One region of the Streptomyces sp. NPDC057099 genome, then DNA from elsewhere that is predicted to be linked to it. Evidence: predicted binding sites of a transcription regulator. Region 1 holds the regulator's gene; the other holds the start of a gene.
The links. Region 1 encodes HrcA, which represses chaperone genes, less so after heat shock. Its sites were predicted from a motif close to TTNGCACTCNGNNNNNCNGAGTGCNAA; they were not measured.

Region 1 (14,177 bases):
ACACAGGGGGCGTCCGCGAAGTGAAGTCCGCGGCGCGCACGGTCGAGCTGCTGGAGCTCCTCGCGGCACGCGGCGACCGCCCGGCCCGGCTGCAGGAGCTGGCCGACGCGCTCGGCGTGCCGCGCAGCTCGATGTACGCGCTGCTCCAGACCCTGATCTCGCGCGGCTGGGTCCGCACCGACGTCACCGGCTCCCTGTACGGCATCGGCATCCACGCCCTGCTCACCGGCACCGGCTACCTCGATTCCGACCCCCGGGTGCGGGCCGTACGGCCGTATCTCGACGAGGCGTCCGAGGCGCTCGGCGAGACCATCCACATGGGACGTCTGGACGGCCGGGACGTGGCCTATCTGGCGACGCGGGAGTCGCACGAGTACCTGCGCACGATCAGCCGGGTGGGACGCCGGCTGCCCGCCCATGTCGGGGCCCTGGGCAAGGCCCTGCTGGCGGAACGCCCGGACGAGGAGCTGCCCGAGGGCCCCTACGAGGCACTGACCCCGAACTCGCACACGAGCCGGGAGTCCCTGGCGGCCGACCTCGCGCGGGTCCGGGCCCGCGGCCACTCCGTGGACCGGGAGGAGGGCGTGAGCGGGATCGTCGGCTTCGGGTTCGCGCTGCGCTACGACTCCCCCGCACTGGACGCGATCAGCTGCTCGGTGCCGGTCGCCCGGCTCACTCCGGAGCACGAGGAGCGGATCGTCACCGTGATGCGGGAGATCCGGGCGAAGGCCGAGGCGACGGTTCCCACGGGGGCCGGATCGGTGCACTGGCGTTAGCGGGAACACCCGCGCCACCTGGCGAAAGGCGCTCGTTTACCCGAACTTCACCGCATCAAACGCAACGTGATCCAGATCACGCTCTCTCGGTTCACGCGTTCGACTACTTGCTTGATACAAATTGCCCGCGCGTTCCTGTCCGTCGACGGTCGTCGCCCCTCCCCCCTCTTCCCGCTCCTTTCGCATGCCCTGGGAACGCCCGTGTTCGCCCCCCGCACCACTCCCTGGTCCCTCGTCGCCCTTTTCACGGCCGGGTACCTCGCTCCGTATCTGCTGCCGACCACCGTCGGCAGGCTCGATTCGGGCCTACCACTCTCCGCCACGCAGGCCGGCGCCGCCGGCAGTGCCCTGCTGCTGAGTTCGGCCGCCGCCGGATTCGTCCTGGCCTCACGGGTCGAACGGATCGGGGCCCGCACCCTCGCCCGCATCGGGCTCACCCTGGCCCTGATCGGCTACGGCGGCGCCGCCCTCACCACCGCCGTCCCGGCCGTCGTCGCCGGGGCCGTCCTCGGCGGGTTCGGGTCCGGCACGGCCACCACCGTCGCCGCCACCCTCATCGCCGGACAGCGGGATCCGCACCGGGCCTCCACCGCCGGTCTGCTCACCGTCTCCGCCCTCGCGGGCGCCGTGTATCTGACGGTCCCGCACCTCGGCCCGGGGCACGGCCTGCCGCTGGCCGCGATCGCCCTCACGGCCCTGGTCGTGTGGCCGCTGACCGGCCGTCTCCCCGCCGGTGCGCCCGCCGCACCCACGCGGCAGCACAAGGCCCGGTTGCCGCACGCCCGTTCGGGACTGGTGCTGGCCGCCGCCATGCTGTGCTGGTCGCTCGCCCAGAACTCCCTGTGGGGCGTGAGCGGACGGATCGGTCTCGACCAGGCCCATCTGAGCGAGAGCACCGTCGGTGCCGTGTTCGCCGTGGCACTGGGCGCCGGCCTGACCGGGGTCCTGGCGGCGGGCGCGCTCGGCGCGCGGCTGGGACGTGCCGTGCCCATCGGCGCCGGCACGGTCCTCATCGCCGGCTGCATCACGCTCAGCGCCTCCTCGACCGACCTGACGAGCTTCGCGACCGGCGAGATCGCCTGGAACACGATGTACCCGGTGGTGCTGTCGTATCTGATCGGGCTCGCCGCCTCGCTCGACCCGCGCGGCCGCTGGGCGGTGCTGGTCGGCTCGGCGTCCTCGCTGGGCACGGCCGCCGGACCGCTCACCGGCAGTGTGCTGTCGGCGCAGGCCGGGTTCCCGGTCATGGGCGCGATCCTGGCCGCCGGGCTGCTGGTCATCGCCGTGCCGATGACCGCCGTCGCCCTGCACACCGGCGGACGCCCGCTGCTGCCCGGCGCGATCCGCCGCCGCGGCGGCCACCCGGCCGCCCTGGTCGCCGCCGCCACGGGCACGCCCACCGGCACGGTCCCCGAGATCGGCGCCCCGGAACAGCCGGTCGTGGAGATCGCCGTGGAGGCCGCGGCGATTCCCACCCAGCGGGCCTACGACAAGGCGGGACCCCGGCAGGCGGGTGCCTCACCGGGGTCCGGAGCCCTGTAGGTCTGCCTACGGGAAGGCGTAGGCCTCCACCTCGGCGAGATACCGCGCCCGCAGCTCCTCGTCGTCCTCCAGGAAGGAGGCGAGGAAGGAGTTGCGGGCGAGTTCCCGCAGCCGCTCCTCGCTGAGGCCGAGGGTGGCGCGCACGGCGTCGAAGTTCTCGCCGGCGTACCCGCCGAAGTAGGCCGGGTCGTCCGAGTTCACCGTGCACATGAGCCCGGCGTCCAGCATGGCGGGCAGGGGGTGGTCGGCGAGGGTGTCGACGGTCCGCAGCCGTACGTTCGACAGCGGGCACAGCGTCAGCGGCACCCGGTCCCGCACCAGCCGCTCCACCAGCGCCGGGTCCTCCACACAGCGCAGGCCGTGGTCGACCCGCTCCACGCCGAGGATGTCCAGCGCCTCGGTGATGTACTCCGGCGGTCCCTCCTCACCGGCGTGCGCGACCCGCCGCAGCCCGAGCGCGGCGGCGGCCTCGTAGACCTCGCGGAACTTCACCGGCGGGTGCCCGACCTCGGCCGAGTCGAGGCCGACGCCGGTGATCCGGTCCAGGTACGGCTTCGCCGCGTCCAGGGTCGCCAGGGCCGACTCGGCGGACTCGTCGCGCAGGAAGCACAGGATCAGCCGGGTCGAGACACCGTGGTTCGCCTCGCTGCTGCCCAGCGCCCGCCACAGCCCCTCGACGACCGTGCCGATCTCCAGCCCCCGGCTGGTGTGGGCCTGCGGGTCGAAGAAGATCTCCGCGTGCCAGACCCCCTGGGCGGCGGCGCGGGCGAGGTACTCGTTGGCCAGGTCCTCGAAGTCGCGCTCGGTGCGCAGGACGGCCATGAGCTCGTAGTACAGGTTCAGGAAGGACTGCAGGTCCTCGAACCGGTACGCCTCGCGCAGCTCGTCCGTGTCGGCGTACGGCAGTGTGACGCCGTTGCGCGCGGCAAGCTCGAAGGCAAGTTCCGGTTCCAGGGTGCCTTCGATGTGAAGGTGCAGTTCGGCTTTGGGGAGGGACATCAATTCATCGTACGGCCGATTCACCGACGCTTCGGAACCGGCACTCTCAGTAGATCGTGCGCCACGGTCAGCTCACCCTCGTAGCCGGCGGCCCGCGCCTGCCGCTCGAACTCCTCCGGGTCGGTGTAGCGCTGACTGAAGTGGGTCAGCACCAGATGCCGCACACCGCCGTCCCGGGCCACCCGCGCGGCCTGTCCCGCCGTCAGATGCCCGTGCTCCACGGCGAGTTGCTCGTCCTCGTCGAGGAAGGTCGACTCGATGACGAGCATGTCACAGCCCTCGGCGAGCGCGTACACCCCGTCGCACAGCCGGGTGTCCATGACGAACGCGAACCGCTGCCCGCGCCGCACCTCGCTCACGTCGTCGAGCGCGACCCCGCCGAGCGAGCCCTCGCGCTGGATCCGGCCGACGTCCGGGCCCTTGATGCCGTGCGCGGCGAGCCGCTCGGGCAGCATGCGGCGGCCGTCGGGCTCGACGATCCGGTAGCCGTACGACTCCACGGGGTGCGACAGCTTCCGGGCGTCCAGCGTGTAGGTGCCCGAACGGGCGAGGGGCCCGTCGGCGGAGACGGGCGACTGGCTGATGTCGACGGTCTCACGGTAGGCGGTGGCGTACCGGAGCCGGTCGAAGAAGCGCTGCCCGGAGCGGGGGTAGTGCGCGGTGATCTCGTGCGGCACCTTGTCCAGGTTGATGCGCTGGATGACACCGGCGAGGCCGAGGCTGTGGTCGCCGTGGAAGTGCGTGACGCAGATCCGGTTCAGGTCGTGCGCGGCGACCCCGGCCCGCAGCATCTGGCGCTGCGTGCCCTCGCCGGGGTCGAACAGGATGCCCTCGCCGTCCCAGCGCAGCAGGTAGCCGTTGTGGTTGCGGTGCCGGGTCGGTACCTGGCTGGCGGTGCCGAGGACCACGAGTTCGCGTACGGACAAGGCGACTACCCGGGGGGCCAGTCGAGGCCGCGGCCGCCGAGTACGTGGCCGTGCACGTGCCAGACGGTCTGGCCGGCGCCGCTGCCGGTGTTGAAGACGAGGCGGTGGCTGTCGAGCTTCTCCTCGTCGGCGACGGCCTGGGCCTCGCGGATCACGTCCGCGGTGAGGGCGGGGTCGGCGGCGGCGAGGGCGGCGGCGTTCTCGTAGTGCGCCTTGGGGATGATCAGGACGTGGGTGGGGGCCTGGGGGTTGATGTCGCGGAACGCGATGGTGGTGTCTGTCTGGCGGACGATGGTCGCCGGGATGGTGCCGGCGACGATCTTGCAGAACAGGCAGTCTTCCTGGGGCTCCCCTGCCATGGTCCCTCCGGGGGTTGGCCGAATGTGGTCCTACTCGGGCATCGTATCGTCGTCGTGTGCGGGTGCGTTGTGGCTGGTCGCGCAGTTCCCCGCGCCCCTTAAGAGGTCGGCAAACTCGGGGGCGTCTTAGCGGGACTGGCCTCCAGGCTCTCCAGTGCCAGGCGGATTGCCTCGTCCAGTTGGGCGTCCCTGCCCGCCGCGTAGTCCTGGGGGCGCTGTACGACCTCCACATCCGGGTCCACGCCGTGGTTCTCCACGCCCCACTCGTAGCCCTCCAGCCAGAAGGCGTACTTGGGTTGGGTGACCAGGGTGCCGTCGACGAGGCGGTAGCGGCTGTCGATGCCGATGACGCCGCCCCAGGTGCGGGCGCCGACCACCGGGCCGAGGCCCAGGGCCTTGATCGCGGCGTTGACGATGTCGCCGTCGGAGCCGGAGAACTCGTTGGCGACGGCCACGACGGGGCCCCGGGGGGCGTCCTCGGGGTAGCTGAAGGGGCGCATGCCACGGGGCACGGCCCATCCGACGATGCGCCGGGCGAGCTTCTCGATCACGAGCTGGGAGGTGTGGCCGCCGCGGTTCTCGCGGATGTCGACGACCAGGCCCTCGCGGGCGACCTCGACGCGCAGGTCGCGGTGGATCTGGGCCCAGCCGGGCGCCTGCATGTCCGGGACGTGCAGGTAGCCGAGGCGGCCGCCGGACTTCTCGTGGACGTAGGCACGCCGGTCGGCGACCCAGGCGTGGTAGCGCAGCGGCTCCTCGTCGGCGACCGGGACGACGACGGCGTGCCGCGGGTCGCCGCCGCCGGACGGGGAGATGGTCAGCTCGACCGGCTTGCCGGCCGTGCCGATCAGCAGCGGGCCGGGCCCCGCGACCGGGTCGACCGGCTGTCCGGCGATCGCGAGGATCGCGTCCCCGGGGCGTACGGCGACACCGGGTGCGGCCAGCGGGCTGCGGGCGTCCGGGTCGGAGGTCTCCGAGGGCAGGATGCGGTCGACGCGCCAACTGCCGTCCTCGTGGCGGGAGATGTCCGCGCCGAGCAGGCCCTGGCGGGCGCCGCGGCCGTAGCCGCCGCGCGGGGTGACGTAGGCGTGCGAGGTGCCGAGTTCGCCCTGCACCTCCCACAGCAGGTCGACCAGGTCGTCGTGGGTGGCGAGCCGGTCCACGACCGGGCGGTAGCGGTCGAGGACGCCGGTCCAGTCGACGCCGCTCATGTCGGGCCGCCAGAAGTGGTCCCGCATGATGCGGCCGTTCTCGTCGAACATCTGCCGCCACTCGGCGGCCGGGTCGATGAACTGGCGTACGCGGCCGAGGTCGACGGTGATGTTGGAGTCGCTGTCGTCGTCGTTCGAGGCGCGCCGGTCGCTGGGGACGACCTTCAGCCGTCCGTCGGTCCACAGCAGCACGCGCTTGCCGTCGCCGCTGACCTCGAAGTGATCGGCGTCGATGGCGAGATGCTCGACGCGCTGCTGGGCGAGGTCGTACCGCTCCAGCTCGGACTTGGGCTCCGGGTCGTCCGGGGTGGCCCGGGACGCGCCGAGCACACCGGCGACGGGGTGGCGCAGCCACAGGACGCCGTCCTTCGCCGCCCGCAGATTGGAGTAGCGGGCGGCCTCGACCGGGAAGGGCACGATGCGGTCGTTGAGGCCTTCGAGGTCGATGCGGGTGGTGGGGGTGCCCTCGCTGTCGGGGGTCTCCTCCCGGTCGGGCGTCTCGAAGGACCGGCCGTGCCGCTGCGGCCCGAACGGGGACGGCGTGGTCGCCGCGAGGGTGATGAGGTGCGGCCTGGCACCCTCCACGAAGGCCAGGTCGAAGACGTGCTCGTCGTAGACCGGGTCGAAGGAGCGGGTCGACAGGAACGCGAGGTGCTTGCCGTCCACCGTGAACGCGGGCGCGTAGTCCTGGAAGCGCAGCGGGGTCGCCTCGGTGACCGACAGGTCGGTGGTGTTGGCGAGCTTCAGTTGGGACAGGGGCCGCGGGCCGGGGTGGGACCAGGCCAGCCAGGAGGAGTCGGGCGAGAAGACGACGCCCGACACATCACCGTCCTCGCTCCGGTCCACCTCCCGCACCTCGCCCGTCTCCCGCTCGACGAGCAGCAGCCGCCCGTCGTGGGAGGCCACGGCCGCGCGGCTGCCGTCGGGCGCCATGGCGAGGTCCAGCACCCGGCCGAGCTGCCCGGCGGCGAGCCGGCGCGGCGTCGCTCCCGGGGCGAGCCCGGTGGCGGGCGCGAACTCCAGGGCGTCGTCGCCCTCGGCGTCCGTCACCCACACCACCCACTCCTCGCCGTCGGCGCGGAAGGCACGCGGCTGCCGGGCCCGCACACCGGGCGTCGCGGCGAGGGCGCGGGCGGGCCCTGCGCGGTGGGTGACCCAGTGGACGGAGCCGCGTACGGAGACGGCACTGCCGCGCGCGGTGTGGTCCGGGGACGCCGCCCCGAACGACCGGGCGGCGTTCAGCGGAAACGGCTGGAGATCGACGCGCTGCCCGCCCAGCCGCACGTCCAGCCGACGCGGCTCGGCCCCGTCCAGATCGTCGAGCACCCACAGCTCACCGGCGCTGGACCAGACGACCCGGGTGCCGTCGGTCGCGGCGTGCCGGGCGTAGAAGCCGTCGAGCGGCGTGTGGCGCCGCAGGTCGGACCCGTCGGCGAGGGAGGAGTACAGCGCGCCGGTGCCCTCGTGGTCGGACAGGAACGCGATGCGCTCGCCGGCCCACAGCGGGTACTCGATGTTCCCGTCGAGCTCCTGATGCAGCCGTACGAACTCCCCGTCCCCCTCCCGGTCGATCCACAACTTGCCCGCGCCACCGCCCCGGTACCGCTTCCACCAGGCGGCCTCGCGCCCCATCGGCGCGGACAGCAGGACGACACTCGGCCCGTAGGCGATGTCACCGACGGGCCCGTACGGCAGGGTGGTGGCCGGACCGCCGTCGAGCGGGACGGCACGCGCCCAGCTGCGGCGCAGGCTGGCCTGCCCCTGGGTGCTGGTGGCCAGGACGTCGCCGTCCGGGGTCCAGCCGCGCACCTGGGTCCTCGAACTGCCCCAGTACGTCAGCCGCTTGGCGGGGCCGCCGTCGGCCGGGGCGATGTGCACCTCGGGAGCGCCGTCGCGGGAGGAGGTCCACGCGACGGTGGTGCCGTCGGGCGAGATGCGGGGCTGGGTCACCGGCACGTTGTCGGCGCTGACCCGCCAGGCCCGGCCGCCGTCGAGAGGGGCGAGCCACACGTCGTCCTCGGCGGTGAAGGCGACCAGGTCGCCGCGCACGTGGGGGAACCGGAGGTAAGCAGGCGATGCGGACTGAGTCACCCGATCACCCTATGCAGGGACGACGCCGCGCGGACAGACTTCGGATCACTTGCCCTCGACGGGCCTGCAGTCCGGATAGCGCTCGCACCAGATGGTCTGTGTGACGGTCACGGTGACGGTGGGCCCGGGCTGCCCGTTCGTGGGACCGCCCCCCACCGGCGACGGAGTGGCGTCGCAGTTGCCGAGCCCGTCGACCTCGAACCACACCTTGCCGTCGACCTTGGCGGTGATCTTCCCGCGCACGCATTCGCCGTCCACCGCGTGGGTGACCCGGCCGGTGACGGTGATGTCCTTCCCGTCCTTGGTCTCCCCCTCGCAGTCGACGGTCGCGACGGTCTTCTCCCGCGCCGAGGGCGACGCGTTCCCGCCCTTGCCGGAGTCCCCGTACGAGGCGGTACACGTGAGCCAACGCACGCCCGCCTTCTGCCGGTCGAGTTCCTTGGTGACGGTCTCGTCGGTCGTATAGGCGACGGCCGCGGAACTGATCCCCGCCCCGGGTTCACAGGCGACGGCGCCGCCCACACCGACCACCGCGAACGCCGCCACGGCCGCGACCCGGCGGCCGCGCGAGCCCCGTCCGGTCCTCCTCGATGCCCCCATGGAAGGCAGCCTGCCACCGACGAGGGCGGGGCGGTAGAGCGCATACGGCCACCACGGCCCGCAGCACTACGGGCTCAGGACCACCGGCCGGTGCGGGCCAGGAGTACGGCGGCGGCAGCCGTCCCGGCGGTCGATGTGCGCAGCACACTGCGCCCCAGCCGGTACGCCTTCGCCCCGGCCTCCTCGAACTGCGCCAACTCCTCGGGCGAAACGCCCCCTTCGGGCCCCACGACCAGCACGATCTCACCGGAGGACGGCAGTTCGGCGGTCGCCAGCGGCTCGTCCCCGCTCTCGTGGAGCACGGCGGCGAAGTCGGCACCGGCCAGCAGCGAAGCGACCTGCTTGGTCGAAGCCGCCTCCGCGACCTCGGGAAACCGCACGCGGCGCGACTGCTTCCCGGCTTCCCGGGCCGTCGCCCGCCACTTGCCCAGCGCCTTCAGCCCGCGCTCGCCCTTCCACTGCGTGATGCAACGCGCCGCCGACCACGGCACGATCGCGTCGACACCGACCTCGGTCATCGTCTCGACGGCCAGCTCCCCGCGGTCGCCCTTGGGCAGCGCCTGGACGACCGTGACCCGAGGCTGCTCCACCGGCTCCTCGGTCACCGAGTCCAGCCGGACGATCAGCCGGTCCTTGCCCTCGGTGTCGAGCACGACGCAGTCCGCCCAGCGGCCGGCCCCGTCCGTGAGGACGATGTCCTCGCCGGGCCGCAGCCGCTTCACGGAGACGGCGTGCCGCCCTTCCGGACCGTCGAGGACGTACCGGCCACCGCTACCGCCACCGCCCGCGTCGAGGTGCTCGACCACGAACACCGGCGCGGTCATCGGACGCCGCCCCCGCCCGACAACACCGCGCGTGCCGTGGCGAGTTCACCGGCCAGCACCTCCACCAGCTGCCCGGCGGGCAGCTCCCGGGCCATCCGGTGGCCCTGCCCGGCCCAGAGGGCCATGCCCTGCGCGTCCCCCGCCTTTGCGGCGGCCTTGCGCAGCGGCGAGGTCAGGTGGTGGATCTCGGGGTAGGCGGGCGGCGCGTACGGGCCGTGCTCGCGCAGGAAACGGTTGACGAGCCCGCGCGCCGGACGCCCGGAGAAGGCTCGGGTCAACTCCGTACGCACGAACAGGGGGTTGGTCAGCGCCTGCTTGTGCAGGGCGTTCGCGCCGGACTCGTGCGTGGCGAGGAACGCCGTGCCGAGCTGGGCCGCGCTGGCGCCGGCCGCGAGCACCCCGGCGATCTGGCCGCCGCGCATGATGCCGCCGGCGGCGACGATCGGGATGTTCACGGATTCCCGGATCTGGGCGACCAACGACAGCAGCCCGATGCCGGAACCGTCCGTCTCCGGTATGTCCCGGTGCGTGCCCTGGTGGCCGCCGGCCTCGACGCCCTGCACGATGACGCCGTCCGCACCCGCCCGCTCCACGGCCCGGGCCTCGTCGGGGGTGGTCGCGGCGGCCAGGACGAAGGTGCCGACGCGGTGCAGGGTGTCGATGACCTCGCGGCTCGGCACGCCGAAGTGGAACGACACCACGGGCACGGGGTTGTCGCGCAGCACCGCGAGCTTGGCCTCGTAGCCGTCGTCGCGACCGCTGTCGGGGTCGCCGAGTTCGGCCTCGTACCAGGTGGCCTCGCCGGCCAGCTGGTGGGCGTAGACGTCGACGGCGGCGGGGTCGGCGTACTCGGGCTGCGGCATGAAGACGTTCACGCCGAAGGGCCTGCTCGTGAGGCTCCGCAGCTGCTTGATCTCCTGGTACACCCCGTCGGCGGTTTTGTACCCGGCGGCGAGGAATCCGAGCCCGCCCGCCTCGCACACGGCGGCGGCGAGCTGCGGTACGGAGACGCCACCCGCCATGGGGGCCTGCACGATCGGGTGCGGGAAGAGATCGGTCAGCGCGGAGGACATGACCGCATGTTGTCACGTCCTCCGAACAACCCCGAAACCGGCCTGCCGTGTGGCATAGACCAGAGGAAAAGGCGCCCAGAAAACCGATCAGCGCCCGTTGAACGCATCCTTCAACCGCGAGAACAACCCCTGCTGCCCAGGCTGGAACTGCCCCGTGGGCCGCTCCTCGCCGCGCAGCTTGGCCAGCTCGCGCAGCAGTCGCTCCTGCTCGGGGTCGAGCTTCGTCGGGGTCTGGACCTCGACGTGGACGATGAGGTCGCCGCGTCCGCCGCCCCGCAGGTGCGTGATGCCCCGGCCGTGCAGCGGGATCGACTGGCCGGACTGGGTGCCCGGGCGGATGTCGACCTCCTCCATGCCGTCCAGCGTCTCCAGCGGCACCTTCGTGCCGAGACACGCGGCCGTCATGGGGATCGTCACCGTGCAGTGCAGGTCGTCGCCGCGCCGCTGGAAGGTGGAGTGCGGAAGTTCGTGGATCTCGACGTAGAGATCACCGGCGGGACCGCCACCGGGCCCGACCTCGCCCTCGCCGGCGAGCTGGATGCGCGTGCCGTTGTCGACACCGGCGGGGATCTTCACGGTCAGGGTCCGCCGGGAGCGGACGCGGCCGTCGCCGGCGCACTCCGGGCACGGCGTCGGCACCACGGTCCCGAAGCCCTGGCACTGCGGGCAGGGCCGGGACGTCATGACCTGGCCGAGGAACGACCGGGTGACCTGCGACACCTCACCGCGACCGCGGCACATGTCACACGTCTGCGCGCTCGTACCCGGCGCGGCACCCTCGCCGCTGCAGGTGTTGCAGACGACGGCCGTGTCGACCTGGATGTCCTTGGTCGTACCGAAGGCCGCCTCGTCGAGCTCGACCTCGATACGGATCATCGCGTCCTGGCCGCGGCGGGTGCGCGAGCGCGGACCGCGCTGCGACGCCGTGCCGAAGAACGCGTCCATGATGTCGGAGAAGTTCCCGAAGCCACCGGCTCCGAAGCCGCCCGCGCCGCCGCCCGCGGCCTGCGAGAGCGGGTCGCCGCCGAGGTCGTAGACCTGCTTCTTCTGCGGGTCCGACAACACCTCGTAGGCGGCGTTGATCTCCTTGAACCGCTCCTGGGTCTTCGGATCGGGGTTGACGTCCGGATGCAGCTCGCGTGCGAGCCGCCGGAAGGCCTTCTTGATCTCTTCCTGCGACGCGTCGCGGCGCACGCCGAGTACGGCGTAGTAGTCCGTGGCCACTACGACTCCGCCAGGATCTGTCCGACGTACCGTGCCACTGCGCGTACCGCTCCCATCGTTCCCGGGTAGTCCATGCGGGTCGGTCCGACCACGCCGAGCTTGGCGACTGCCTCGCCGCCCGAACCGTAGCCGACCGACACGACGGACGTGGAGTTGAGTCCTTCGTGGGCGTTCTCATGACCGATACGTACGGTCACGCCCGGATCCTTCGCCTCGCCGAGCAGCTTGAGGAGCACGACCTGCTCCTCCAGCGCCTCCAGCACCGGCCGGATCACCAGGGGAAAGTCATGCCCGAAGCGGGTGAGATTGGCGGTGCCGCCGATCATCAGCCGCTCCTCGTTCTCCTCGACGAGCGTCTCCAGAAGCGTGGAGAGCACCATGGAAACCGTGCCCCGGTCCTCGTGCTCGAACGCCTCCGCCAGATCCTCCACCAAACTCGGCACATCCGCGAAACGGCGGTTGGCGACACGGCTGTTGAGCCGTGCGCGCAGATCCGCGAGCGAGGCCTCGCCGAAGGGCGCCGGGCAGTCGACCACCCGCTGCTCGACCCGCCCGGTGTCCGTGATCAGCACGAGCATCAGCCGCGCGGGCGCGAGGGAGAGCAACTCCACATGCCGCACGGTCGACCGGGTCAGCGACGGGTACTGCACGACGGCCACCTGGCGCGTGAGCTGCGCCAGCAGCCGAACCGTACGCGCCACGACGTCGTCGAGGTCGACGGCGCCCTCGAGGAAGTTCTGGATCGCGCGCCGCTCGGGCGCGGTCATCGGCTTGACGCCGGCCAGCTTGTCCACGAACAGCCGGTAGCCCTTGTCGGTGGGGATGCGCCCGGCACTGGTGTGCGGCTGGGCGATGTATCCCTCGTCCTCGAGGGCCGCCATGTCGTTGCGGACGGTGGCCGGGGAGACGCCGAGGCTGTGCCGCTCGGTGAGGGCCTTGGAGCCGACGGGCTCCTCGGTGCCGACATAGTCCTGGACGATGGCGCGCAGCACCTGAAGCCTGCGTTCACTGAGCATCGCGCGCACCTCCAGAAGTCGTCCGCCTGCTGCCTGCCTGTCGCGGCCTGGCACTCTATGCGTGCGAGTGCCAGCATCCCCCGGCCCAGTGTACGGCGGTGGGGTACACCCCCGGCAAGGCTGGTCGTGCGCGCCGCACCCCGGGCGGGGCGCACCCGCTAGCGTCGCCGTATGACGGTGACTTGGGAAGAGCTCGGATGGGAACGCGTGGCCGCCGGTGTGGGCCGGTGCCGGCTGCCGGTGTGGGACTGCACGATCGGGCTGGTCGCCGGCGAGGGGGCGGTTCTCATGATCGACGCGGGGTCCAGCCTCGCCGAGGGCGCGAAACTGGGCGCGCAGGCGCGGGCACTCACCGGTCACCGTGTGACACATCTCGCGCTGACCCATCCGCACTTCGACCATGTCTTCGGCGCCGCGGCGCTCCCGGACACCGAGGTGTTCGGCGCGGTGGGCGTGGACGCGCTCCTGACCCGGGTGCGAGACCGCGAGGAACTGCGCGAGGACGGGGTGCGACAGGGCCTGGCGGCGTCCGCGGCCGAGGAGGCGGCGGAGCGGCTGGTCCCGCCCGGCCACCTGGTCTCCGGCGAGTGGACGCTCGACCTGGGCGGCGGCCGCCAGGTGCTGCTGGCGAACGTGGGCCCGGGGCACACCGCGCACGACCTGGCGGTGCTGGTGCCGGGTGATCCGGAGGTGGTGTTCTGCGGCGACCTGGTCGAGGAGTCCGGCGAACCCCAGGCGGGCCCCGACGCCGTGCCGTCGCACTGGCCGGCCGCGCTGGACCGGCTGCTCGACCTGGGCGGTGACGACGCACTGTACGTGCCCGGTCACGGAGCGGTGGTAGATGCGGCGTTCGTCCGGGCCCAGCGGGACGCGCTGGCCGCGCGTTTCGGCGTGTCGCGGTGATCGCCGTACGCCTTCTCCTATCGTCATTCGAATGCGCCAGTACTCCGCCGATCTGACTCCGCCGTGGAAGAAGCCGAAGCCGGTACCCGAGGTTCCGGCGGATCCGGGCCTGGTGGTCGAGGAGGCGGGGAGCGGCTTCTGCGGCGCGGTGATCCGCTGCGAGGCGGGCACGGTGACGCTGGAGGACCGCTTCGGCAAGCACCGGGTGTTCCCGATGGAGCCGCGCGGTTTCCTGCTGGAGGGCAGGGTGGTGACGCTGGTCCGCCCGTCGTCCGGCCCCGCCCGCCCCACGCACACCGCCTCCGGTTCGGTGGCCGTCCCCGGCGCACGCGCGCGTGTGGCACGCGCCGGCCGCATCTACGTCGAGGGCCGGCACGACGCCGAGCTGGTCGAGAAGGTGTGGGGCGACGACCTGCGCATCGAGGGCGTGGTCGTGGAGTACCTGGAGGGCGTCGACGACCTGCCCGCGATCGTCACCGACTTCGCCCCCGGCCCGGACGCCCGCCTCGGCGTCCTGGTGGACCACCTGGTCCCGGGCAGCAAGGAGTGGCGCATCGCCGAGTCGGTCACGAGCGAGCACGCCCTGGTGGTGGGCCACCCGTACATCGACATCTGGGAGGCGGTGAAACCGTC
Region 2 (14,177 bases), on a different contig from region 1:
GATCTCCGCGTTCGAGCGGCCGTGGCTCATGCCTTCGAGGACCTGGATCTCACGCGCCGTGAGCGTGGGCGCGGCGCCCATCTCGGCCGAGCGCAGCCGGCGTGGGGCGAGCCGCCAGGTCGGGTCGGCCAGGGCCTGCGTCACCGTCGCGCGCAGCTCGGCGCGGGAGGCGTCCTTGTGCAGATAGCCGCGGGCACCGGCGGCGACCGCGAGGGCCACGCCGTCCAGGTCCTCGGCGACGGTGAGCATGATGATGCGCGCACCGGGGTCGGCGGACAGCAGCCGCCGGACCGTCTCGACGCCGCCCAGACCGGGCATGCGCACGTCCATCAGAATCAGGTCCGAGCGGTCGGCCCCCCAGCGGCGGAGGACTTCCTCGCCGTTGGCCGCCGTCGTCACGCGCTCTACGCCGGGCACGGTCGCGACCGCACGACGGAGCGCCTCTCGGGCAAGCGGGGAGTCGTCGCAGACGAGGACGGAAGTCATGACCGCCCTCCGCAGCTGATGCACGTCACCTTGAGCCTCCAGGCTGGTACGGAATCGTCACCTGTGCGGTCGACCGTCTCGGACGCCCGTCCGAGCGCTTGTTCCTTCAACCGCCTCGCACTCTCAACGACGGTCACTCGAAAGAGTTACGGGGTCGGCTGTCCTCTTCGGCACTCTACGTGAGGGGGCGGACACGGTGCAGACATGCACAGCAGACCCGCGAACTTTCATCACAACCTATGCCCCATTCAGACCCATTTCTTCCGCTTTGCCAGTGTCTGGAGCTAGATTCGCAATGAGTCATATTTTCATCTCCTTAGATCGTAGTTGTACGGTCGTAGACACCGGATCCGCCCAAAACGGCTACAAGGGGTCACGTAATGGCAGATTTCTCCCGCCTTCCCGGACCGAACGCGGACCTGTGGGACTGGCAGCTGCTGGCTGCCTGTCGCGGGGTGGACAGCTCGCTCTTCTTCCATCCGGAGGGCGAGCGCGGTGCGGCTCGGAGTGCTCGCGAGAACTCGGCCAAAGAGGTCTGCATGAGGTGCCCGGTACGCGCCGAGTGCGCCGCTCACGCGCTGGCGGTGCGTGAGCCGTACGGCGTGTGGGGCGGGCTGACCGAGGACGAGCGCGAAGAGCTCATGGGGCGGGCGCGCAACCGGCTGGTGTCGGCGTCGGCACCTGGCGGGCACACCGCCTCACACCATTGAAATAACGTTTCTGCGAACGGCACGCGCACGCGTGCCCCTGGTGCTCGCTAGCGGACGGCCGCCCGCGCCAGCTGGTCGAGCGTCGCCGACACCGCCGGGACCTGTGCGAGGTCGGGCAGGGTGAGCGCGACGATCTCCCGCCGCACCGCCGGTTCCAGCGTCACGGTGCGTACACCCCGGGGCCGTACCGACTCGACGGCCAGCTGCGGCAGCACGGCCACGCCCAGTCCGGCGCCGACCAGGCCGACCACCGCCGGATAGTCGTCGGTGGCGAAGTCGATGCGAGGCGTGAAGCCGGCCGCCGCGCACACCTCGACCAACTGACCGCGACAGCGCGGGCAGCCCGCGATCCACGGCTCCTGCGCGAGTTCCCCGATGGCGACGGACCGCGCGCCCGCGAGCCGGTGCCGCTCCGGCACGAGGGCGACGAGCCGGTCCGACAGCAGCGGCCGTACGACGAGGTCGTCCCACTCCTCCGCACCCGCCGCGCCCTCGTAGCGGAAGGCGAGCGCCACGTCGCAGTCGCCCTCGCGCAGCAGCCCGACCGATGCGGGCGGTTCGGCCTCCTCCAGGGAGACACGGGTGCCGGGGTGTGCGGCGCGCAGCGCGGCGAGGGCCGTCGGCACCAGCGTGGAGCTGCCGCTGGGGAAGGAGACGAGCCGGACCCGTCCCGCGCGCAGCCCGGCGATGGCGGCGATCTCCTCCTCCGCGGCCGTGAGCCCGGCGAGGATCCCGGCGGCGTGCCGCACCAGCGCCTCACCGGCCTGGGTCAGGCGCATCTCACGCCCGGTGCGGATGAGCAGAGGGGTGCCGACGGAGGATTCCAAGGCCTTCATCTGCTGGCTGACGGCGGGCTGTGTGCAGCCCAGCTCACGCCCCGCGGCGGAGAAGGAACCGGTGGCGGCGACGGCGCGCAGTACGCGGAGATGGCGGGCTTCGATCACCCTTCGAGGATAAGCGCCTCTTTGATCTCGATGCGAATAATGCGTCGACGCTTTGAGGACCGGTCCCTTACCGTGCAAGGCATGAAGCTTCTGTCTGTGAATCTGGGCCGTGCCGAGGCTGTGCCGTACACGGACAACCCGGAGGGCGTGACCGGGATCGACAAGCGGCCGGTGGACGGGGCCGTGCGGGTGTCGGCGCCCGGGCCCAAGGGCATCGGCGGGAGCGGGCTGGCCGGGGACGCGGTGTGCAAGCTGGAGCACCACGGCGGTGACGACCAGGCGGTGTACGCGATGGCGCGCGAGGACCTGGACGAGTGGGAGCGCGAGCTGGGCCGGACGCTGGCCGACGGGGCGTTCGGCGAGAACCTCACGACCCAGGGGCTGGACGTGTCCGGCGCGCGGATCGGCGAGCGCTGGCGCATCGGGCCCGAGGTGGTCCTGGAGATCACCTCCGGGCGGATCCCGTGCCGCACGTTCCAGGGCCATCTGGAGGAGAAGGGCTGGGTGAAGCGGTTCACCCGGCGGGGCGCGCCGGGGGCGTATCTGCGGGTGATCGAGCCCGGCGCGATTCGCGCGGGCGACGCCGTCGAGATCGTGCACCGGCCGGACCACGACGTGACCGTGGCCCTGCAGTTCAGGGCGGTGACCACCGAACGGACGCTGCTGCCGCGGCTGCTGGCGGCGGGTGAGGCGCTGCACCCGGAGGTGCTGCGCTGGGCGCGGGAGTACGTGGAGAAGAACGGGGCCTGACGGCGCCTCACCGCGACTGTCTCCACCGACCCTTCACCGCCGAAGGCCCCGTCCGGAAGCGGACGCACCCAGTCCGGGTCACTAACCTTCTGCCATGACAACGGCTCTGATTACGGGATCGACGGCAGGCATCGGGGCCGCGTTCGCGCGGCGACTGGCGGCGGACGGGCACAACCTGGTGCTGGTGGCCCGCGACACCAAGCGGCTCAGGGAACAGGCGACCGAGCTGCACGACGGGCACGGCATCGAGGCGGAGGTGCTGACGGCCGACCTGGCCGAGGACAAGGGCATCGAGGCCGTGGCCGGCCGGCTGGGCGACCGCAAGAACCCCGTCGACCTCCTGGTCAACAACGCCGGCTTCGGCAACAAGGGCCGCTATCTCGATGTCTCCATGGCCGATGAGCTGCGGATGCTCAAGGTGCACTGCGAGGCGGTGCTGCGGCTGACGTCGGCGGCGACCGAGGGCATGCGGGCGCGCGGCCGGGGCGGTGTCGTCAATGTCGCGTCGGTCGCCGCGTTCGTCCCGCGGGGCACCTACGGCGCGTCCAAGGCCTGGGTCGTGCAGTTCACGCAGGGCGCGGCGCGCGACCTGGCCGGCAGCGGCGTACGGCTGATGGCGCTCTGCCCCGGCTTCGTGCGCACGGAGTTCCACGACCGGGCCGGCATGGGCACGGACAACATCCCGAGCTGGATGTGGCTCGACGCGGACAAGCTGGTGGCGGCGGCGCTGCACGATCTGGCCCGGGGCAAGACGCTGTCGATCCCGGACCCGCGGTACAAGGCGCTGATGGGGGCGGCGAAGCTGGTGCCGCGGGGGATGCTCGGGGCGGTTTCGTCGAAGACGGGTCGGAAGTACGGGCCGCAGTAGCGGGCTCGGTGGCGAGAGGGACGCCGCAGCGCCGGGAGGCACCGGGGCGGCCCGCTTGGGAGAATGGAGCTGTCCAGCCGACTCCAGCGATCCCGGAGGCGAGGGCCATGACGTTCGTACAGCTCATCGAGTGCAGGACCAGTCGGCTCGACGAGATGAACCGGCTGATGGATCAGTGGGTCGAGCAGACCAGAGGGAAGCGGACGGCGTCGCACAGTGTGGTCGCGAAGGACCGGGCCGACGCGTCGCACGTCGTCGAGATCGTGGAGTTCCCGTCGTACGAGGAGGCGATGCGGAACTCCGGGCTTCCGGAGACCGGGCGGATCTTCCGGGAGATGGTGGCGCTCTGCGACGAGACGCCGACGTTCACGGACCTCGACGTGGTGCGGGACGAGCAGCTGTACGCGGCCACCGCGCGCAGGTTCTTCGAGCAGGCGCCCGGACAGGGTGCGGCGCCCCCGTTCAACGACGTGTTCATCGAGGATTACCACGACCACGATCCCGCCAATCCGCAGGACGTCATCGGGCTGGACGCGCTGCGGCGCGAGGTGGAGGTGTGGCGGGGCGGGTTCGACTTCTCGTTCACGATCGAGGACCAGATCGCCCAGGGCGACCGGGTGTGCACCCGGTGGGCCTGGCAGGGGCACCACAAGGGTGAATTCCTCGGGATTCCGCCGACCGGGAAGGACGTCACCATGACCGGGACGACCGTGTACCGGTGCACACCGGACGGGAAGATCGCCGAGGGCTGGTGGGAGTACGACCGGCTGGGGCTGATGCAGCAGCTCGGGGCGCTCGATCCGCTGGAGCTGTGACTCCGCCGTACGAACGGGAGAAGCCCCCGTCCGCCTGGGCGGAACGGGGGCTTCTGCTACGAGGTCGGTGCCTCAGTGGGAGTGGCCGTGGCCGTGGCCCGCGGCGGCCGGCTCCTCCTCTTCCTTCTTCTCGACGACCAGGGTCTCGGTCGTGAGGAGGAGGGAGGCGATGGAGGCGGCGTTCTCCAGGGCGGAGCGGGTGACCTTGACCGGGTCGATGACGCCGGCCTTGACCAGGTCGCCGTACTCGCCGGTCGCGGCGTTGAAGCCCTGGCCCTTGTCGAGCTCGGCGACCTTGGAGGTGATGACGTAGCCCTCCAGGCCGGCGTTCTCGGCGATCCAGCGCAGCGGCTCGACGGCGGCCTTGCGGACGACGGCGACACCGGTGGCCTCGTCGCCGGTCTTGCCGAGGTTGCCCTCGAGGACCTTCACGGCGTGGACGAGCGCGGAGCCGCCACCGGAGACGATGCCCTCCTCGACCGCGGCGCGGGTCGCGGAGATGGCGTCCTCCAGACGGTGCTTGCGCTCCTTGAGCTCGACCTCGGTGGCGGCACCGACGCGGATGACGCACACGCCGCCGGCCAGCTTCGCGAGGCGCTCCTGGAGCTTCTCGCGGTCCCAGTCGGAGTCCGTGGACTCGATCTCGGCCTTGATCTGGGCGACGCGGCCCTGCACGTCGTCCTTGTTGCCGGCGCCGTCGACGACCGTGGTGTCGTCCTTGGTGACGGTGATGCGGCGGGCGGAGCCGAGGACGTCCAGGCCGACCTGGTCGAGCTTGAGGCCGACCTCCTCGGAGACGACCGTGGCGCCGGTGAGGACCGCGAGGTCCTGCAGCATCGCCTTGCGGCGGTCGCCGAAGCCGGGGGCCTTCACGGCGACGGCGTTGAAGGTGCCGCGGATCTTGTTCACGACGAGGGTGGACAGCGCCTCGCCGTCGACGTCCTCGGCGATGATCAGCAGCGGCTTGGAGGCGTTGGCCTGGATGACCTTCTCCAGCAGCGGCAGCAGGTCCGCGATGGCGGAGATCTTGCCCTGCGTGATGAGGATGTACGGGTCGTCCAGGACGGCTTCCATGCGCTCCTGGTCCGTCACGAAGTACGGCGACAGGTAGCCCTTGTCGAAGGCCATGCCCTCGGTGAAGTCCAGCTCCAGACCGAAGGTGTTGGACTCCTCGACGGTGATGACACCGTCCTTGCCGACCTTGTCCATCGCCTCGGCGATGAGCTCGCCGACCTGCTGGTCCTGGGCGGACAGACCGGCGACGGCGGCGATGTCGGACTTCTCGTCGATCGGGCGGGCGGTCGCGAGGAGCTCCTCGGACACGGCCTTGACCGCGGCGTCGATGCCCTTCTTCAGGGCGGCCGGGGAGGCACCGGCGGCGACGTTCTTCAGGCCCTCGCGCACGAGCGCCTGGGCGAGCACGGTCGCGGTGGTCGTACCGTCACCCGCGATGTCGTTGGTCTTGGTCGCCACCTCCTTGACCAGCTGGGCACCGAGGTTCTCGTATGGGTCCTCGACCTCTACCTCACGGGCGATGGTCACGCCGTCGTTGGTGATGGTGGGGGCACCGAACTTCTTGTCGATGACGACGTTGCGGCCCTTGGGGCCGATCGTCACCTTGACCGTGTCGGCAAGCTTGTTGACGCCGCGCTCGAGGGCGCGACGGGCGTCCTCGTCGAACTTCAGGATCTTCGCCATGGGAGCGGTTCAGCCCTCTCGGAAAACGTGGGTGAAACGAACCGCGCCCCCGACGCCCGGCTTCATAAGGTCGCGGGGGCCAGGGGCGCAGTTCACTGCAATGCTGGTATTGCGGGGTGAATTACTTCTCGACGATCGCGAGCACGTCGCGAGCCGAGAGGACGAGGTACTCCTCGCCGTTGTACTTCACCTCGGTGCCGCCGTACTTGCTGTAGAGCACGACATCGCCGACGGAGACGTCGAGCGGAAGACGGTTACCGTCCTCGAAGCGGCCCGGGCCCACGGCCAGGACGACGCCCTCCTGGGGCTTCTCCTTGGCGGTGTCCGGGATGACCAGGCCAGAGGCGGTGGTCTGCTCGGCGTCGAGCGGCTGGACCACGATGCGGTCCTCGAGCGGCTTGATGGCAACCTTGGAGCTGGTGGTCGTCACGATCCGACCTCCCCCTTCGGAGATCTCACGGGGTTAACTGTCTGAGGTGGCGACCAGGTGGATCCGTCGTCGCGGGTGCCGGACCTGCCCGTCGCTGTGTTGGCACTCTCCAGTGGGGAGTGCCAGAGCCGAGACTATGACCGCGATTAGCACTCGGTCAAGCGGACTGCTAATTGCCGGCGGCGCGTCGGCCGGGGAGTTCGTGTCAGAGGTAGTCCTCCAGCCGCCCCACCCGCAGCCCGCTCCCCTCGATCTCCCTCAGCAGCCGCACGGTCCGTGCCGTCGGTGACAGGGGCTCCGTCGGGGCCGACGGCACGGAGACGATGTCGCCGGGGCCAAGGCGCGGCTCGCCGTGGGTGTACGTCAGTTCGCCGTCGGCGGACAGGGACGCCCGCCAGAGGACGACCGCCGTGCTGCCGCAGTCGGCGGCGGCGCGCAGGGTCGTCGTGTCGTAGGTGCCGTACGGCGGGCGGAAGAGGTGGGGGCGGATGCCGAAGCGGGAGCGGAGTTTGTGCTGTTGGCCGCAGATCTCGGCGCGCTGGCCCGCGTAGGGCAGGCCGCGCAGGGCCGGGTGGTCGAGGGTGTGGTTCTGGAGGGACGCGCCGACCGCGCGCAGCCGGGCCAGCCGGCCGTATCCGGGGCCCGCGACACCGTCCGTGAGGAACAGGGTGACCGGGAGCCGCCGTTCGCGGACGAGGGCGGCGAAGCCGGGGTCGCGTTCGGCTCCGTCGTCGTAGGTGAGGAAGACGACCGGGTCGCGGGTGCGGACCCGGTCCACGACGGGCGGCAGGCGTACCGGACGCGCGAGCCGGCCGGCCGCGTGCGTCGGGTCCTGGCCCCGGCCGTCCGCTCCCGCCCGCTCCCCCGCCGCCCCGGCGCATCCGGCCAGCAGGAGCACGCCCGCGCACAGCGCCGTGGCCCTCGGCAGCCGCCTCACAGGTAGTCCTCCAGCCGCCCCACCGCGTATCCCTCGGTCGTGACCTTGTTCAGGAAGCGGCGGATCATGTCGGGCATCGCGCCCTTCCACTGCTCGCGGCCCCGGAAGTGGCTGAGGACGATGTCGCCCGGGCGCAGCCTCCGGTCCGCCTCGCGGTACTCCCAGTGGTCGACGAAGACCTCCGCGTTCCACAGGGGCGCGTACTCGATGCCGCAGGCCTTGGCGGCGCGCAGGGTCGCCCGGTCGTAGCTGCCGAAGGGCGGGCGGAAGAGGGTGGGGCGGGTGCCGTAGCGCCTCTCGATGAAGCGCTGCATGCCGCAGATCTCGCGCCGCTGCGCGCGGTAGGACAGACCCGGCATGTAGCGGTGCCAGAGGGTGTGGTTGTTCAGGACCGTGCCCCTGGCCTGCATCTGCCGGAAGTAGCGGTCGTCGTCCTTCACCAGGTAGCCGCTGAGGAAGGCGGTGTACGGGACGTCCAGGTCGCTCATCATCCGCAGGAACGCCGGGTCCTTCTCGGCGCCGTCGTCGATGGTGAGGAAGACGACCTTGTCCCGGGTGGGGATCGTGGTGAAGACGGGCGGCAGCTCCAGCTCCCGGTGGCCGGCCACCTCGAAGCCCTTGCGGGTCTTGATCCCGGGCTTCTTCTCGGGGGCCGGCGGGGCCGCCAGCGGAACTCTCCTCAGCCCCCAGCGGTGCGCCGCGGCGATGCGGGCGGCGTGCGCGGCGCGCAGCTTGGTGGCGTATGAGTCGAGCGCGCGGGCCGGGGGCGCCTCGAGGGGCTGCTGACCGCCGGCCGGGGCGACCCGGCCGGCGTCCGCCTGCGCGCAGCCCGAGGCGATGGCAGCGAGGGCGAGCACGACGAGGCCGATGCGCACGCCGCCCGTTGCCCGCCGTTTGTCATTTTGTACGACTGCTCGCATGATGCCGGATCTTCGCAGCCCACCCCTGTGAACCCGCCCCGACACCGCGACCGACGGCACCGCCGTCCTCCGACTGGCCCACATCCGCCCCGGCCCGCCGCCCCCGCCGCTCCGTGGCCGACAATGGTCCGGTGAACGACCTCGCCCTCCTCCTCACCCCCGAAGGCCGCGCCCTCCTCGACGAGGTGCGGGACACCGACCCGGCGAAGGAGCTGGCCGTGGCGACGCGGCTGCGCCGGGAGCATCCCGCCGAGCTGGTGTCGGCGGCGCTGGGCCAGGCGCGGCTGCGGCAGCGGGCGGCCGCGAAGTTCGGGGCCGAGGACGCGGGGCGGATGTTCTTCACGCCGAACGGGGTGGAGCAGTCCACCCGGTCGAGTGTGGCGGCGTATCGCGCCCGGCGGATGACGGACCTGGGGATCACCTCCGTCGCCGACCTGTGCTCCGGCATCGGCGGGGACGCGATCGCGCTGGCCCGCGCCGGGATCCGGGTGCTGGCCGTGGACCGGGATCCGATGACGGCCGCGGCGGCGCGGGCGAACGCCGACGCGCTGGGTCTGGCCGGCCTGATCGAGGTGCGGGAGGCCGATGTCACCGAGGTGGACACGGCCGGCTACGACGCCGTCTTCGTCGACCCGGCCCGGCGCGGCGGCCGGGGCCGGATCTTCGACCCCGAGGCCTACTCACCGCCCCTGTCCTGGGCGGTGTCGGCCGCCCGCCGGGCCCCCCGGGCCGCCGCGTTGAAGATCGCCCCCGGTGTCCCGCACGAGGCGGTGCCCGAGGACGCCGAGGCCGAGTGGATCTCCGACGGCGGGGACGTGAAGGAGGCGGTGCTGTGGTTCGGCACCGAGCCGGGGGCGGTACGGGCCACCCTGCTGCCGGGCCCCCGCACCCTGCTCTCGCGCGGCCTGCCCGACCCGGAGGTCCGTCCGCCCGGCCGCTACCTGTACGAGCCCGACGGCGCCGTCATCCGGGCCCATCTGGTCTCCGAGGTGGCCGACCGGGTCGACGGCGGCCTGCTCGACGCGACCATCGCGTACGTCACGGCCGACGCCCTGCACCCGACCCCGTACGCGACCGCCTACGAGATCACCGACCATCTCCCCTTCAACGTCAAGAAGCTGAAGGCCCTGCTGAGGGAGCGTCAGGTCGGCACCCTCACCGTCAAGAAGCGGGGCTCGGCCGTCGAGCCGGAGGAACTCCGCAAGAAGGTCAAGCCGCAGGGCCCGCACGCGGCCACGGTGTTCCTGACCCGGGTGGCGGGGGCCCCGGCGATGCTCATCGGGCACCCCGCGTAGCCGGGACACCGTCAGGACTGTTCCGCCGCCCGGCGCAGCAGCAGCTCCCGTTCCCGTTCGTTCCGCGTCAGCGACGCCGCCCGTTCGAACTCGGCCCGGGCCTCCGCCGTACGGCCCAGCCGGGCGAGGAGGTCGGCCCGGACGCTGGGGAGCAGGTGGTAGTCGCGCAGGGCGGGGTCACCGGTCAGGGCGTCGACGAGGGGCAGGGCCTGGGACGGGCCCTCGGCCATGGAGACGGCCACCGCGCGGTTCAGCTCCACGACCGGGGAGGGCGAGCGGGCGGCCAGGAGGCCGTACAGGACGGCGATGCGCGGCCAGTCGGTCTCCTCGTAGGTGTAGGCGTGCGCGTGGCAGGCGGCGATGGCGCCTTGCAGAAGGTACGGGCCCGGGGCGCCGGAGGAGGCGGCCTCGGCTCTGCCCAGCGCGGCGACGCCGCGGGCGATGAGCATGCGGTTCCAGCGGGCGCGGTTCTGGTCCTTGAGGAGGACGGGTTCGCCGGAGGGGCCGGTCCGGGCCGCGGTGCGGGACGCCTGGAACTCCAGGAGCGCGGTCAGGCCGTGGACCTCGGGTTCCTTCGGCATGAGGGACGAGAGCACCCGGGCGAGGCGCAGGGCGTCCTCGCACAGGGACGGGCGGAGCCAGTCGTCGCCGGCCGTGGCGGCGTAGCCCTCGTTGAAGATGAGGTAGATGACGTCGAGGACGGAGCCGAGACGGGCCTCGCGGTCGGGGCCGTAGGGCACCTCGAAGGCGATGTTCCGCGTCGCCAGGGTGCGTTTCGCGCGGACGATGCGTTGCGCGACGGTCGGTTCCGGGACCAGGAAGGCGCGGGCGATCTCGGCCGTGGTGAGGCCGCCGAGGAGGCGCAGGGTGAGGGCGGTGCGGGCCTCGGTGGACAGGACCGGGTGGCAGGCGGTGAAGACCAGGCGGAGCAGGTCGTCGTCGATGTCGTCAGGGTCATGGAGGACCGTGGGCTCCTCGGGAGGAGACACGGTCGACAGGTCGCGGCCGATCTCCGCCAGCTTGCGGGCGTAGTTCTCCCGGCGGCGGACCAGGTCGACGGCGCGGTTGCGGGCGGTGGTCATGAGCCAGGCGCCCGGGTTGTCGGGCACGCCGTCCCGGGGCCACTGCTCCAGCGCGGCGACCAGGGCGTCCTGCGCGAGTTCCTCGGCGATGCCGACGTCCCGGACGATCCGGGTGACGCCGGCGATGATGCGGGGCGACTCGATGCGGAAGACCGTTTCGATGGCCGTGCCGGTGCCGCTCGGGTCCGGGGTGGGCTGCGCTGTCACAGCCCACCATCAGACACCCTCGGCGGCACCCGGCCAAGCAGCGCCGGTCAGTCCTCGGCGATCTGCCGGACCTCGGCGGTGATCGTCCAGTAGTCCTCGTGCGTGGACAGGAACCGCTTGGTCCACTCGATCGCCTCGGCCTTGTCCTTGCACTGGCTGATCGAGTAGCCGCCGATGACCTCCTTGGACTCCGTGAACGGCCCGTCGGTGACGGACAGCTGCCCGCCCTCCCAGGTCACCCGGCTGCCGTCCGAGGTCGGGGTGAGCCCGGCCGTGTCGAGCATGACCCCGGCCTTGGTGATCTCCTCCAGGAGCGCGCCCATCCGCTCCATGAGCTCCGGGCTCGGGCCCTCGGCGGGGGCGTTCTTCTCGTCGATGCGGATCAGGGTGAGAAAGCGCGGCATGGTGACTCCTCGGGGTCTCCGGAGCAGGGACTTTTTTCCCGCTCTCACCCCTGCGTCGATCGGGAGACCCCGGAATCGACACGGTCGCCGCGTTTTCTTCGAGATTCTTTTCCGGATCCCTTCCCGGGTCGCGTTTACGCAGGTCAGCGCAGCGACTCCCACAGCTTCTCCGCCTCGGGCTCCTCGGCCACCACCCGGTTGGGGTCCGACGGCGCCCGCACCACCGGCATCGTCACCGTCCGCACCTCGCTCGCCGACAGGCCCTTGAGGCTCTGGCCGAGCCGGGTCAGGTCGGTCAGGGAGTCCAGGCCGGTGTCGGTGGTGAGGCCCGCGGTCACCGCGTCCGCGACCCGGTACAGCTTCGCCGGGTCGGTGAGCAGGTTCTGTGCGGCGATCTGTTCCAGCAGTGCCTTCACCAGCGTGTGCTGGAGGCCGATGCGGCCGAGGTCGCTGCCGTCGCCGATGCCGTGCCGGGTGCGGGCGAGGGCGAGGGCCCGGTCGCCGTCCAGATGGTGGGTGCCGGCCTTCAGACGCAGATGGCTGTGGTCGTCGGCGATGTCCTCCTCGGTGGTGACGGTGACACCGCCGAGCGCGTCCACCAGCTTCTCGAAGCCGGAGAAGTCGACCTCGATGTAGTGGTCCATGCGGACGCCGGTGAGCGACTCGACGGTCTTCACGGCACAGACCGGACCGCCCACCGCGTACGCGCTGTTGAACATGGAGTGGTAGGCCACCGCCGTCGAACCGCCGGAGGAGCGGGGGCAGGACGGGCGGGTGACCAGGGTGTCGCGCGGGATGCTCACCACCGTCGCGCTGGTCCGCCCGGCGTCGAGGTGGACGACCATCGCCGTGTCGGAGCGGGCGCCCATGCTGTCGCCGCCCCCGATCCTCTGGTTCTGCTCGCCGCTGCGCGAGTCCGAGCCCAGGACCAGGATGTTGAGCGCACCGCTGGGCAGGGCGGACGCCGAGGGCGACGGCACGCTCACCGGCCTCGGCGGGCGGTTGTCGCCCAGCGCGTTGTCGATGTCGACGCTCTTGATGTTGCTGTCGAGATGCCAGTAGGCCCAGCCCGCCGCCGTGGCGGCCAGCATCAGCAGGGCCGTCAGGGTGAGGCCGGCGGTGCGCAGCGCGATCGACCGCCGGCCCGTGCCTCTGCTCTCGTCGCCGTTCGCCTCGTGTCCCGTCACGGCAGGAACATAAGTCCGAATTATTACGGGCAGGGCACTCGCCGCGCCTTTTCTTCGGAAATTCTCAGACTTCATGGGCCGGACGGGCCCGTTCTCACCCCAGTGTCACCACCGGCACCGGATTGCTCCCGCTCCACGAGCCGTTGAACCCGAACGTCACCGAACCACCGTCCGGCACCGAACCGTTGTACGAGGCGTTCACACAACTGACCGCCGCCCCCGACTGGGTGCAGCTCGCGTTCCAGGCCTGGGTGATCCGCTGCCCGGCGCCGAACGTCCAGTTCGCCTTCCACGACGACAGCGCGGCCCCCGAGCAGGCGATCCGCACCTGGCCCGTGTAGCCCGTGTTCCACTGGCTGGTGACGCTGTAGGTCGCCGTGCAGGCGCCCGTCGGGGGCGGGGTCGTCGTACCGCCGAGGGCTTCCGCGAGGGCGTGGTACGCCGGTTTCGGGCTGTAGTTCTCGTCGTACGGCGTCGCCGCGCCCTGGCCGGGGAAGGTGTCCGGGATCCAGGAGTCGGAGTCGGTGAAGCCCCAGACGGTGGCACCGACGCAGCGTGTGACGGCCACACAGGCGTTCATCACCGCCTTGTAGTCGGCGGCCTGCTGGGTCAGCTTCGCCTCGGTCGCCGGCAGCTGCATCCGGATGTCCAGCTCCGTGATCGCCACGTCGACACCCAGGTCGGCGAAGCGCTGGATGTTCTGCTGGAGCGTCGAGGGCACCTGGCCGACGATGAGATGGGCCTGCAGCCCGACCCCGTCGATCGGAACCCCGCGCTCCTTCAGCGACTTGACCAGGTTGTACAGAGCGGTGCTCTTCGCGTTGACGCCCTCCACGTTGTAGTCGTTGACGTACAGCTTCGCGCTCGGGTCGGCGGCCCGGGCCCAGGTCAGGGCCTGTGCGATGTAGTCCTGGCCGAGGGTGGTGTGGAAGAGGGTCGGGCGGTAGGTGCCGTCCTCGTTGAACGGTTCGTTCACCACGTCCCAGGCGGCGAGCCTGCCCTTGTAGCGGCCGACCTCGGTGGCGATGTGGTCCTGCACGATCGCGCCGAGCTGGTCCCGGGTCCAGCTGCCGTTCGTCAGCCAGCCCGGGTTCTGCTGGTGCCAGAGCAGGGTGTGGCCGCGCACCTGCTGGCCGTGGGCCTCGGCGAACTCGACGATCCGGTCGGCCTCGGCCCAGTTGTAACTACCCCGGCTCGGCTCGACGGAGCCCCACTTCATGGCGTTGCCGGGGGTGAGCGAGTTGAACTCGCGTCCGGCGATGTCGCCGTAGGTGCCGGTGAGCCTGGAGCCGGTGACCGCCGTACCGATGACCTTGCCCTTGGCGGCGGCGAGGTCGCGCAGTGGGGTGTCGGCGGCGTGCGAGGCGGGGGCCGCGACCAGGAGGGAGCCGGCCGTCACGGCGCCGGCCAGCAGGGATGTGAGCAAGCCCGATCTCAGCGATCT

Region 2: a site for HrcA is predicted at 6,848-6,874, ahead of groES (co-chaperone GroES). Genes of this name have one in related genera too.

Annotation. Positions count from the first base shown of each region.
Region 1 is NZ_JBHUTX010000004.1:257,326-271,502, reverse strand. Features, by position in the region: gene ACFT4A_RS07980 (IclR family transcriptional regulator) at 1-776, shown strand, start outside; gene ACFT4A_RS07975 (MFS transporter) at 978-2,318, shown strand; gene ACFT4A_RS07970 (adenosine deaminase) at 2,325-3,317, opposite strand; gene ACFT4A_RS07965 (ribonuclease Z) at 3,338-4,243, opposite strand; gene ACFT4A_RS07960 (HIT domain-containing protein) at 4,249-4,602, opposite strand; gene ACFT4A_RS07955 (S41 family peptidase) at 4,701-7,904, opposite strand; gene ACFT4A_RS07950 (hypothetical protein) at 7,950-8,504, opposite strand; gene ACFT4A_RS07945 (16S rRNA (uracil(1498)-N(3))-methyltransferase) at 8,579-9,328, opposite strand; gene ACFT4A_RS07940 (nitronate monooxygenase) at 9,325-10,401, opposite strand; gene dnaJ (molecular chaperone DnaJ) at 10,489-11,625, opposite strand; gene hrcA (heat-inducible transcriptional repressor HrcA) at 11,625-12,641, opposite strand; gene ACFT4A_RS07925 (MBL fold metallo-hydrolase) at 12,813-13,544, shown strand; gene ACFT4A_RS07920 (DUF3097 domain-containing protein) at 13,576-14,177, shown strand, end outside.
Region 2 is NZ_JBHUTX010000005.1:338,164-352,340, reverse strand. Features, by position in the region: gene ACFT4A_RS10285 (response regulator transcription factor) at 1-486, opposite strand, end outside; gene ACFT4A_RS10280 (WhiB family transcriptional regulator) at 867-1,196, shown strand; gene ACFT4A_RS10275 (LysR family transcriptional regulator) at 1,244-2,140, opposite strand; gene ACFT4A_RS10270 (MOSC domain-containing protein) at 2,222-2,890, shown strand; gene ACFT4A_RS10265 (SDR family NAD(P)-dependent oxidoreductase) at 2,985-3,758, shown strand; gene ACFT4A_RS10260 (ester cyclase) at 3,866-4,573, shown strand; gene groL (chaperonin GroEL) at 4,646-6,271, opposite strand; gene groES (co-chaperone GroES) at 6,393-6,701, opposite strand; gene ACFT4A_RS10245 (polysaccharide deacetylase family protein) at 6,907-7,638, opposite strand; gene ACFT4A_RS10240 (polysaccharide deacetylase family protein) at 7,635-8,513, opposite strand; gene ACFT4A_RS10235 (SAM-dependent methyltransferase) at 8,690-9,853, shown strand; gene ACFT4A_RS10230 (RNA polymerase sigma factor) at 9,865-11,142, opposite strand; gene ACFT4A_RS10225 (YciI family protein) at 11,190-11,546, opposite strand; gene ACFT4A_RS10220 (LCP family protein) at 11,690-12,733, opposite strand; gene ACFT4A_RS10215 (endo-1,4-beta-xylanase) at 12,828-14,177, opposite strand, start outside.